2 regions of the Afipia sp. P52-10 genome follow, and region 2 is predicted to be linked to the other one. Evidence: riboswitches for the same ligand, from Rfam matches in the RefSeq annotation. Region 2 holds a riboswitch; the other holds the start of a gene.
The links. A riboswitch is a leader RNA that binds a small molecule or an ion and turns the genes downstream of it on or off. The one in region 2 is predicted to bind cobalamin.
Positions count from the first base shown of each region.

Region 1: another riboswitch for cobalamin. It lies ahead of X566_RS14115 (TonB-dependent siderophore receptor); the one in region 2 lies ahead of X566_RS16420 (TonB-dependent siderophore receptor).

Region 1 covers NZ_AZSJ01000003.1:2,729,711-2,735,086, reverse strand. Annotated here, with positions in the region: gene X566_RS14115 (TonB-dependent siderophore receptor) at 1-1,787, opposite strand, end outside; cobalamin riboswitch at 2,114-2,308, opposite strand; gene X566_RS14105 (cupin domain-containing protein) at 3,243-3,638, opposite strand; gene X566_RS14100 (chromate transporter) at 3,804-4,343, opposite strand; gene X566_RS14095 (chromate transporter) at 4,346-5,137, opposite strand.
Region 2 covers NZ_AZSJ01000004.1:339,534-344,909, forward strand. Annotated here, with positions in the region: gene X566_RS16415 (TonB-dependent siderophore receptor) at 1-1,464, opposite strand, end outside; gene X566_RS16420 (TonB-dependent siderophore receptor) at 1,577-3,415, opposite strand; cobalamin riboswitch at 3,643-3,856, opposite strand; gene zigA (zinc metallochaperone GTPase ZigA) at 3,992-5,200, opposite strand.

The DNA.
Region 1 (5,376 bases), on a different contig from region 2:
TGATGCCGCGCCATGCCTGCCGGATCCTTGCCGACACCACCCGCGGTGTTGGTCTTGGTCACGGTCGGATCGAGGTAAATGTAACCAGCGACGACATTGAACCCATGCAGGTTCGTGGTCTTGAACTCGATCTCCGCCCCCCGCGCACGGATTTCCTGGGTCTGCACGGCAAATCCGGGATTCTTCAGGTCTACGGTCAAAAGATTGCGCTGGGTGATATCGAACACCGCACCGCTGACGAGCAGGTTCAAGTGCGGTGGCAGATACCGGATACCGGCCTCGATTTGCTCGCCGGTGCTCGGATCGAACGGCTTACCCGTGACGTCCGCACCGGAGACCGGTGCAAACGATTCCGAGTAGCTCACATAGGGGGCCACTCCGGACTGAAACGCGTAAATAAGACCGCCATGAACAGTCGAGGCGCGGTCGCGTTTCGGCGTCCAGTCCGGTTCACTGAACTGGCCGGTGGCCGTGTTCAGCACCTTCGTCTTTTGGTCGAGGCTGGCCCAGTCCCCGCGTACGCCGCCGATCACCGTGAAGCCGCCGACCTCGATTCGATCCTGCACATAGATGCCAGTCTGACGCTGCACCTGATAGCGCTTCTGGGTGAGCGAATTGGCAGCGAGCGGTTGACCGTAGACGGGGTCATAGAGGTTCAGGAGATATTGCGAGGCACGATTGACCGCCGTGCCCTGGTCGTTCGGCGAGAGCGAGTAATCGACGCCGAACAGCATGTGATGCCGGAACGGCCCGGTGTTGAAGTCCGCCTTCAGCCGGTTATCGACCTGGAACAGATCGATCTGGTACGGCTGATAGGTCATCTGCCTCACCACACTGTTGCCAACCAGCGCGCCGCGGCTCTGCACCTCCTTGAGCTGAATGTCGATGTTCTGATAGGCTAGATTCTGCTGGAACGAGAACACCTCATTGAAGCGATGATTGAACTCGTAGCCGATCCGGGCCGTTTCCTTCGAGGTGTTGTGATAGGCCGGTTCACCCAGGAACAACTTGCGCGAAATGTATTGACCATTCGCACCGGGCAGAATGGTGCCGACCCGCGGCAAGGGCTGCAGCACCGTCAGCTTCGGATCGTACTGGTAGTGCGCGAGAATGGTGAGGCTGGTCTGGTCGTTGCGCACCGTCACCGATGGCGCAAAATAGACCCGCTCGTTGCGGGTGTAATCGATCTGACCGTCGCCGAACCGGCCAAGCCCCACCAGCCGATATAGCACCGATTTATCTGCATTCACCGGCCCGCCGACGTCGAAACCACCTTCGAGACGTCCGTAGCTGCCGGTGCGCAGCATGAACTCGCGAAACGGTGTATCGGTCGGCCGCTTGCTGGTGAGATTGATCAGGCCGCCGGGGCTGCCCTGGCCATACAGGGTGGAGGCCGGTCCCTTCAGCACATCGACGCGCTCCAAGCCGTAAACCTCATAACCCCAGCTGCTGTCATGCAGCTTCAGCCCGTCGAGAAACTGAAACGCCTCGAACCCGCGCACGCGATTGTATTCGCGCGTGAGATTGCCTTGGCGAAAATAGGTGCTCACGCCCGCAGTGTAATTCAACGCCTCCTGCACCGTCTGCGCACCGCGGTCCTCAACCTCTTTCGCGGTCACAGTGGAGACCGACCGCGGCAGCTTCAACAGCGGCGTATCGGTCTTGGTTGCCGTGTCGGTGCGGCGGACGACATAGCCCTTGCTGTCGTCACGAACCGCATCGCTATCAACCACCAGCGGCGGCAACTGTTCGCTCGCGCGCTGCGCCAGCACTGGACTCGTGAGCATGGCCGCCAGCGCTGCCGACGTTAGCATGCGCGAAGTAACGCCCCGCAAACCCACAGGTCTCTTACAACTCATTGATCTTCCAACCCCAAGCGCACAACCTGCGTCAGACGGCCCTTACGTCAGACAGGTTCCGCGATCCTCTCCGCGCATGGCTCAACCCACACGCGGACACCGCAAGACGGACAACCATTCATGTTCGTGCAAACAAACGAGACAAGGCCCACCCGCGGCAAACGTGACACGTCACCGCGAGAGGCCGTCTTCCAGGCATACACAAATGCCGAAGAGAGAAAGCCCGCATCGATTCACCCCGACCGATACGCCCGCGCGCGACCATGGCTGACGGCAGGTCTCCTGGCTCGCGGGTCGTCGCTCCTGCCGCCTTCCCGGATGAAATCCAGTGGCATTCAAGGCAAGACACTCGCCGCTTACAGTTGCGGGGGCAGCCGCGGCTTTGGAGGCAAGCTCCGCACCGCATTCCCGATTAATCCCTTGCGGGAACCGTCGGTTTGCACAGTACGTAGCCGCTGCATGGCTTGTCAATCGACAGGCCAGCGGCCTGTGGGACAAAGTCGGGATAGCCCCTTGCGACTATCAGCAGCCGCGGCCGATGCTCTTGAGCTTGCTCGAAAGTAGGCTGTCGAATTCTTCGGACGACGGCTGCGTGTATGGGCCGTTGCCGTGGCGACCGCCGCTCCGCCCTGCATGCGCGCCATGACCGGCTGTCGCATGCAAGGACGCCATCCCATGATCGCGGTCACCGCGAGCCAGCGCCGGATCAAAGGCGGCGAACACAAGCGCTGCGCCGAACGATAACCAAAGACATCGATCGCAACATTGTCATCCTTATCCGCTCCAGGACCGAGCACACCACGCGGACGACACCCATGCGGCACCGCACCCCGTCACTTCAGCATAGACCGGCGACGAACGCGCTAGCGATTGGCAAGCATCAAATATAGATGAGTCCAACCAGGCAAACGCGCTTCACGATAAGTTGGCTTTGCGGCACGGATGGCTTCGCCGTTTCGACACAGTAGAGGACCACCTTCAATGCGCCTCGATCAAGGCTTCTCTTCGAACGGACGGAGGTCACCATGCTCACGCCAATCCCGATGCCACGGCTATTGTTTGCCGGCATGACAATATCAGCGCTTTTGGGCGGTCCTGCGATAGCCCAGACATCATCGTCAACGGGTGTGGTACAGCCGATCCCGCTGCCCCAACCCTCTCCGCTGTCACAGCCGTCACCGCAAACGCAGATCGTCAGTCCGACGCCAAATGTCGTCGCCCAACCGAACCTGGATTCGTTCAGCGAGCGGACTATACAGTGCCTCAATCAAGGCTCCGCGATGGCTCTCGATCCGAACAGCCTGTCATCATATACGCGCGGGTGCGCAAACTGATCGACGAATGCCTCGGCATCCCCGCTGGAGGCTCGGCGCATGAGCGCGATCAGCGCCGGTATTGCTCGTCGCTGACCTTGTCCAGCCAATCGACGTTCTTGCCGTCGAGGGTTTCATGAATGGCGACATGCGTCATCGCCGTCGTCGGCGTCGCACCGTGCCAGTGTTTCTCGCCAGGCGGAAACCAGACCACGTCGCCTGGCCGGACCTCTTCCACTGGACCGCCTTCACGCTGGACCCAGCCGCAACCGGCTGTGACGATCAAGGTCTGCCCGAGCGGATGGGTGTGCCAAGCAGTGCGCGCGCCAGGCTCAAACGTTACGTTCGCACCACCGACCCGCGCGGGAGCCGCAGCCTGGAACAGCGGATCGATCCGCACCGTGCCGGTGAAGTATTCCGCCGGCCCCTTGCGCGACGGCTGCGAACCATTTCGCGTGATCTCCATGGTGTGGCTTCCTTCCTCTGTTCCAGCCGCAGGCCGCTGCGCGGCTGTGATTCTAGCTAGCGCGATCATGACAAGGCCGCCAGTCGCGGCAAGCGCATGGCGGCCGCGCGAGCCGCAATCAACACGCCGAGAGACCCATCCGTTCCAGTCCTTGCGTTATTCAGCTCAGACCATGGGCATGAGCGTCTGTACTGCAACAAACGTCAAGCCGCCGCCGAAGAGCAGGAGCAGCGGATTGACCGGGGTCGCCAGCAGGATGGCGGTGGACGCAAGCGCAATCGCCTTCGCAAGCCACCCGCCATCGAGCGCTTGCAACAGCACGTACACGGACGCGAGAATCGTGCCGACCGCGATCGGCCGCAAACCGGCCTCCACGATGACCTGCCACCTGGCGCCGCGCGTGCGCTGCCAGATCCGGGCGATACAGAATGTCATGATCGCGGTCGGAGTGAAGATCGCGAAGGTGGCGACGATCGCACCTGCCAATCCCGAGACTTGCCAGCCGATCAGCGTCACCAGCAGCGACCCCGGCCCCGGCGCCATCCGCGAGATCGCGAACAGGTCGAGAAACTGCGAGGCCGTCATCCAGTGATGGACATCGACGACCTGACGATGCACGTCGGCAACGATGGTTTGGCCACCGCCGATCGTCACGAACGACAAGGGCACGAAGATCAGCAGCAGGCTCGTGAGAAGCGACGGCATTGTCAGGACTGATGGAGCAGAAAGGTAAGAGCAATGCTGACGGATCCGGCCAGCAGTACCACCCAGATCAGCGGAAGATGAAATACGCCAATCGCCGCAAACGTCGCAGCGGAGATCGATAACGGCACCACCTTGCGGGGAAGCCGCCGAGCGGCTGTGATCCCCATCGACAGCGACAACCCGATCGCCGCCGCTGACGCGCCCACCAGCGCCGCATGAAACAACGGGATCTCGGTCAGCGAGGAGAACACCACCGCCAGAAGGATGATCAGGATTGCCGGAGGAACGATGATGCCAATCAGACTAGCGATTGCCCCGGTGGCTCCCAGCAGCCTGTAGCCGATCCAGATCGCCATATTCGAAACATTGATGCCCGGAAGCGTCTGGCAGATCGCCAGGCCGCTCAAGAACTCCTCTTCGGAGATCCAGCGCCGGGCCTGAACGAACTCTCTGAACAACCAGCCGCTGAGCCCACCGCCAAAGCTCGTCAAGCCAATCCGCATGAAGATCAAAAACAGCTCGGTCGCGGTCGGCCTGCTTGTGGAACTGTCCATGCCCTGCTGATGCCTCGGCGTTTCAGATCGGCGCGGCGCAGCGGGCTGCACGCGTCTGTTATTATGGATGATGCGATCATCAGCTTTGCGGCGAGCACCGCATACGCGATGATTCCCGGCCACGAACGCAGTAAAGCGTACCAGCGCGCCATACACGCCACAAGAACCAACGCAATAGCGCAGCGTTGCAGCCCTTTTTTGAGCGCGCGAAATCGTGGAAACAGCGTGTGTCGTCAGCACGCGTCAAACACCGCCGTCGAAAGATATGGACCGAGGGGGCATCCTGACAGAACCGATAGCAAATGGAATGCGTGCCGCTCCCATCGGAAACCGATGACCGCAAGACATTCCGGACTCCTATGGACCCGCCTTGAAGACAGCCGGCCGTTCTTTTTCTTTATTCTTACTCTAAGATACTGAATACATGTGGTTTTTTCTTGCTCTGTGTCTGCCAGCATCTGCATAAGGCCCGCTCCAAT
Region 2 (5,376 bases):
GAGCGAAACATTGAGCCGGCCGCCGAACAGGCTCTGGTCAATGCCGGCATCGTAACCGAAGCTCTCCTCCGGATTGAGGTTGGGGTTGCCATAGATTGGAGCGTAGAGTTGGAACAGTGTCGGCGCCTTCGCACCTGTTCCCGCGCTGGCGCGCAGCTTGGTCCCGGTTTCATGAATCGCGTAAGCGGCCGTTGTGCGCCAGGTCGCGAAACGAGCCACATTCGCGACGTCATCGACACGTCCGCCAGCGGTGACGTTCAGCCGCTCGCCGATCGGCACCTGCCAAAGCGCAAACAGCGAACGGGTATCCTGCTTTGCATCGAGTGTGGCATTTCGCGGTCCGGGCACCGGCGACCGATTGGTCGCAAATGTCGCCGCTGTTTCATGTTCGGCTTTCGCGCCGTAGACCAGCGAGCCGAACTGATCCATCCGCAACGTCGCCTGATATTCGGCGCCCACACGATCGCCGGTGAAATCGGAGATGATGCGCGTCGTGTTTGCGGGCAGCATGTTGATGCGATACGTCGTTTCGTCAAAACTGCGCTCGTTACGATTGGCAAACACATTCAAGCTGTGGGTCCAGCGCCCGTCGAACGTGTCGAACGCAGTGCGGGCGTTCGCCTGGCTGAACCAGCGCGTCGACACCGACGGCGTATCGGGAAAGGCGCCAGTCGCCGCGTCGTAGTCGGACTTCAGGTAGGATGACAGGATACCGGCATCGAAACGAACGCCCTCACCCGCATCGTATCCTACCCGCGCCGAGCCTGCGATCCTGCCATATCCATCGCGCTCGAGATTTGGGAAGCGCGCCTCGATCGACGGAATGCGGTAGCCATAGCGCGAGAATCCATCGCTCCGCTGCAACGCGCCGTTCACCGCATACGACCACGGCCCTTGCGATCCGGATATGGCGCCCATGCCGGACGCCGTGCCGTAGCTGCCGCCTTCGATCGTCGCGCTGGCCCGTGCAGGGCCGCTTCCCTTGCGCGTAATGATATTGACCACACCGCCGATCGCATCGGAGCCGTAAAGCGCACTCTGCGGGCCGCGCAGCACCTCGATTCGTTCGATCGAGCCAGGCGCAAACATCGAGAAATCGAAATCGCCACTCGCATTGGACGGATCGTTGGCGCGCACGCCATCAATCAGCACCAATGTCTGCCCGGTGTTCGCTCCACGCAGGCGAACGCTCGTCGTTCCCCCCGGCCCTCCCGTCTCGCTCACATCGATACCGGGCACACTGCGAAGTGCGTCGACCAGCGAAGCGGAGTTCGTGGTCGCAAGCGTAGCACCGTCCACCACACTGATAGCACTGCCGGTTCGTTCCAGCGGGCTGGGTGTCCGGTCCGCAGTCACCACGACCTCGGACAGGGTCTGCGTCGATTGCGCGGATGCTCTTTCATTTGCGACCGCCAGCGGAATACAGCATAGCGCCGCAGCCAGAAGAGATTTTCTATGTTTCATTGACGTCCATCAGAAGGCGAATGATCGGCGGCATCCGGCACCGATCGAAGCTTGAAAACTCCTGTCGCCCGGTGCATCGATGGCGCCAAGAAATTGCATGCGTGTCACGGGCTCAATTCGTCAAGCGAACGCCGCCATAGACTGCAAAGCCGGGCCGTAGGAATCCGGTCGGATCTTCGTAGCGTTCGTCAAACAGGTTGTCGATGCGGGCGAAGACTTTCGCATATTCGTTGAGTCGATAATCCCCCGCCAGGTTGACGATCGTGAAGCCCGGCGCGGTGAGCCGCGGAATCGAGAAGTCGCGATTGCCGTCGATCCACGAACCGACATGCAACACCGTCGCCGAGACGGTCAGCGGATCGATCGGATTCCACGACGCGGTAACGCTCGCCTTGTGACGCGGCCGCCGCAGCAGTTCGAGATCGGTCATCGCGTCGATGGCCTTCGTATAGGTGTAATCGGCTCGGAGCCACAGCCGGTCGGCCGGTCTGATCGTGACGAACGCCTCGACACCCGACGTCTCCGCCTTGCCGACGTTGACGTTGGTACGCACCACATAGGGCACCGTGGTCACGATCCCCGTGCCGGAAATCAGATCCGTGATGTCGTTGTGAAAATAGGTCGCGCCCAAGCGCAGACGATTGTTGAACACCGGCTGCTCGAATCCGACGTCATAACCCAGACTCTTCTCCGGCCGGAGGTTCGGGTTCGCCACGAAGGTCGGGAGAAAATCGACAAAGAGCTGATTGAGGGTCGGCGCCTTGAAGCCCGAACCGTAACTCGCTTTCAGCTTGGTTTCCGTCACCGGCAGGATCACCGCCGGCGCAACACGAAATGTGGTCGCATCTCCGAAACGTTCGTTGATATCGTGCCGCACATTGCTGACCACGAAGAAGCGCTCGGAAAATTGCGATTGCAACTGGGCATAAACGCCGGTGTTCGAATTGTCGGCCTTCACCGCCGACGCATGCATCGTTTCAATCTCATGCTCGGCACCCGTGACCAGCGTCTGCCCCGGCATCAGCAGGGCGACACCGCGCCAATCGACTTTCGTGCGCGTGCCGGTGTCGACCGTCGGAATGGATGTCGGAGTGAGCTTGTTCTCGTTCCAGTGGTCGGTGTAGTTCACGCCGAAGTAGTTCGTGAACCGCCCGTCGAATCCCGTCCACACAGCCTCGCCACGGGTAAAGAACTGTTTGACGTGACGGCTGCTCTGCACTCCGCTCGGAACGCCCGCATATGTCGGCGGCAGGAACTCGTCGCCTGTGTATCTCAGCTCGCCTTCGGTGTAACGGCCGACATAGTTGAGGCGGAAGCTGTCGCTGATGTCGAGACCGAGCTTCGTCGATGCGGTCACGTTGTCATAGGCGTCGCCGATCGCGCGCCGCCCCGGCGGTAGCAGGTTCGGCGGCGTCACCGGTATATTGGTCGACCGAAAATGCGAAACATTGAAGGCATAGTCAAAGTTTGATTGTGAACCGCTGAGGCCCGCCGCCTGGTTGAACGTGCCGAACGAGCCTCCTTCCAGCAGTCCGGTCACCTTCGCCGGACCTTTGCCGCGCTTGGTGGTGATCGAGATCACCCCGCCGATCGCATCCGCACCATAGAGGCCGCTCTGAGGTCCGCGCAGAACCTCGATGCGCTCAATGTCGGTGGTCAGCAGCTGGCCGAGGTCGAACGAGCGATTGGGATTGCTCGGATCACTGACGTCGATGCCATCGATCAGCACCTTGGTATGATTGGAGTTGGTGCCGCGCATGAAAATTGAGGTCTGACTGCCAGCGCCACCGGCCTGCACGATGTTGAGTCCCGGCACCGTGGCGAGCACATCCGGCACGGTCCTGCGCTGATCACGCTCGATCTCCTCGGCGGTGATAACGGTGACGGAGCTTGCCACCTGGTCTTGCGGCGTCGGCAAGCCGGTCGGGCTGACGACGATCGTCGGCAGCACGTTTGATGGCTCGGGTTGTTGTGCAAACACCGGCGAAACGCCGGCGGTCAAAAGCGCAAAGCATGACGCCGACAACAGAAGTCGTCGCGCCTTCGGCAGATGATGAAAAGACATAACAATAAGGACCTCAGCGGCAGCGTGTGGCACGTCACCGCGAACGAAGTCCTTCACCACTGTGACAGACAGCGGATTCGGCACCTACCGACGCACCCCGATCGATATGCTCGCGTGTGACCACGTCCGACGGCAGGTCTCCTGGCTCACGGATCAGTATCCACCGCCGCCTTCCCGGAAAGGTCCTTTCCAGTGGCCTTTTGGCGATAGATTCACCGCTCACAGTTGCGGGGGCAGCCGCAGCATCGCCGTGTGCTCAGTGTCGGAGCGTTCGGCTTCTGCGTTCCCGTTTAATCCCCAAGGGGAACCGTCGCGACGGACTATAGGTAATCGACTTTAACCTGTCAAACGCCCGCGGAGACAGTGCGAGCGCAGCGCGGCGGTGTGTGATAATTTAGAGACATCGCAAATGGCCCACGCTGAGATCCGCCGGATCGCATGGGCCATCGCAACGTTCGTCGATCAGGCCGCTTCGTCAGCGCGGCGCCATTTCGGAAACGGATCGCTGAGCTTCGACCACGCCTTGATGTTCATCCCGGGCTCCCCCGCGACGAGGCATGCATCGAGCCGCGCGCGGATGGCCTGTTCATCCATATCCGTGCCGATGAAGACGATCTCCTGGCGGCGATCACCGTAAAGCGCGTTCCAATTCTTCTTCAACGTCTGGCGCCAGTATGGATCGCTGGGCCAGCGCTCCACGGGAATGTTCGCCCACCAGAATCCCATTCCTTCAGTCTTGACGATCGCGCCGGCCTGGCTGAGTTCGCCCACCCAGTCCGGACGCGTCGCAATCCAGAAATGGCCCTTGGCTCGGATCACCCCGCCCCAACTCTCACGCAAAAAACGATGCAGCTTCTCCGGTTCGAACGGACGCTGCGCGCGGTAGACGAAATTCCGGATGCCGTACTCCTCGGTCTCCGGAACATGGTCGGCGAAGCCATAGAGCTCCTTGTACCAAAGCGGATTCGCCTGCGCCTTCTCGAAATCGAAACGACCCGTGTCCAGCACGCGTTCGAGCGGCACCTTCGAATAGCTGGTTTCGATCAAGTCGGCAGACGGATTCAGCGCACGAATGATCTTGCGCGCTGCATCGCGCTGTGCAGGGGTCGCATCGCCGACCTTGTTGAGGATCACCACATCGGCGAATTCGATCTGCTCGACGAGGAGATCGACGAGCGTACGCCGGTCGTCGTCGCCCAGCGCTTCGCCGCGCTGCTTGAGGAAATCGGTCGAGGCGTAATCCTTCAACAGGTTCACCGCATCGACCACTGTCACCATCGTATCGAGGCGCGCGACATCGGCGAGACTCTGTCCGGCTTCGTCACGAAAGTCGAAGGTCGCCGCGACGGGCAACGGCTCAGAGATGCCGGTCGATTCGATCAGCAGATAGTCGAAGCGCGCATCCTCCGCCAGCGCGCGCACCTCCTTCAGCAGGTCCTCGCGCAAGGTACAGCAGATGCAGCCATTGGTCATCTCCACAAGCTTCTCGTCAGTCCTGGAAAGGTTCGCACCACCATCGCGGACGAGGTCGGCGTCGATGTTCACCTCGCTCATGTCGTTGACGAGAACCGCGACCTTCAGGCCTTTCCGGTTGTTCAGAACGTGATTCAGAAGCGTCGTCTTCCCAGATCCCAAGAAGCCGGACAGCACGGTGACGGGTAGTTTTCTCATGTTTGTCGAACAGTCTGTTGAGCGCGCGCAGGCGTGCATTCACGGGTGAGCTCTTGTTGATGTTATGTTATAACATAACAATCAAAAGAAGGTCTGCTGTCAAGGCTGGAACCTGCCTCGTTTCTCGCTCCCATGGGGGGGCCAGGCTTTTAATGGTTTTAGTCCTCGAGAGCCCT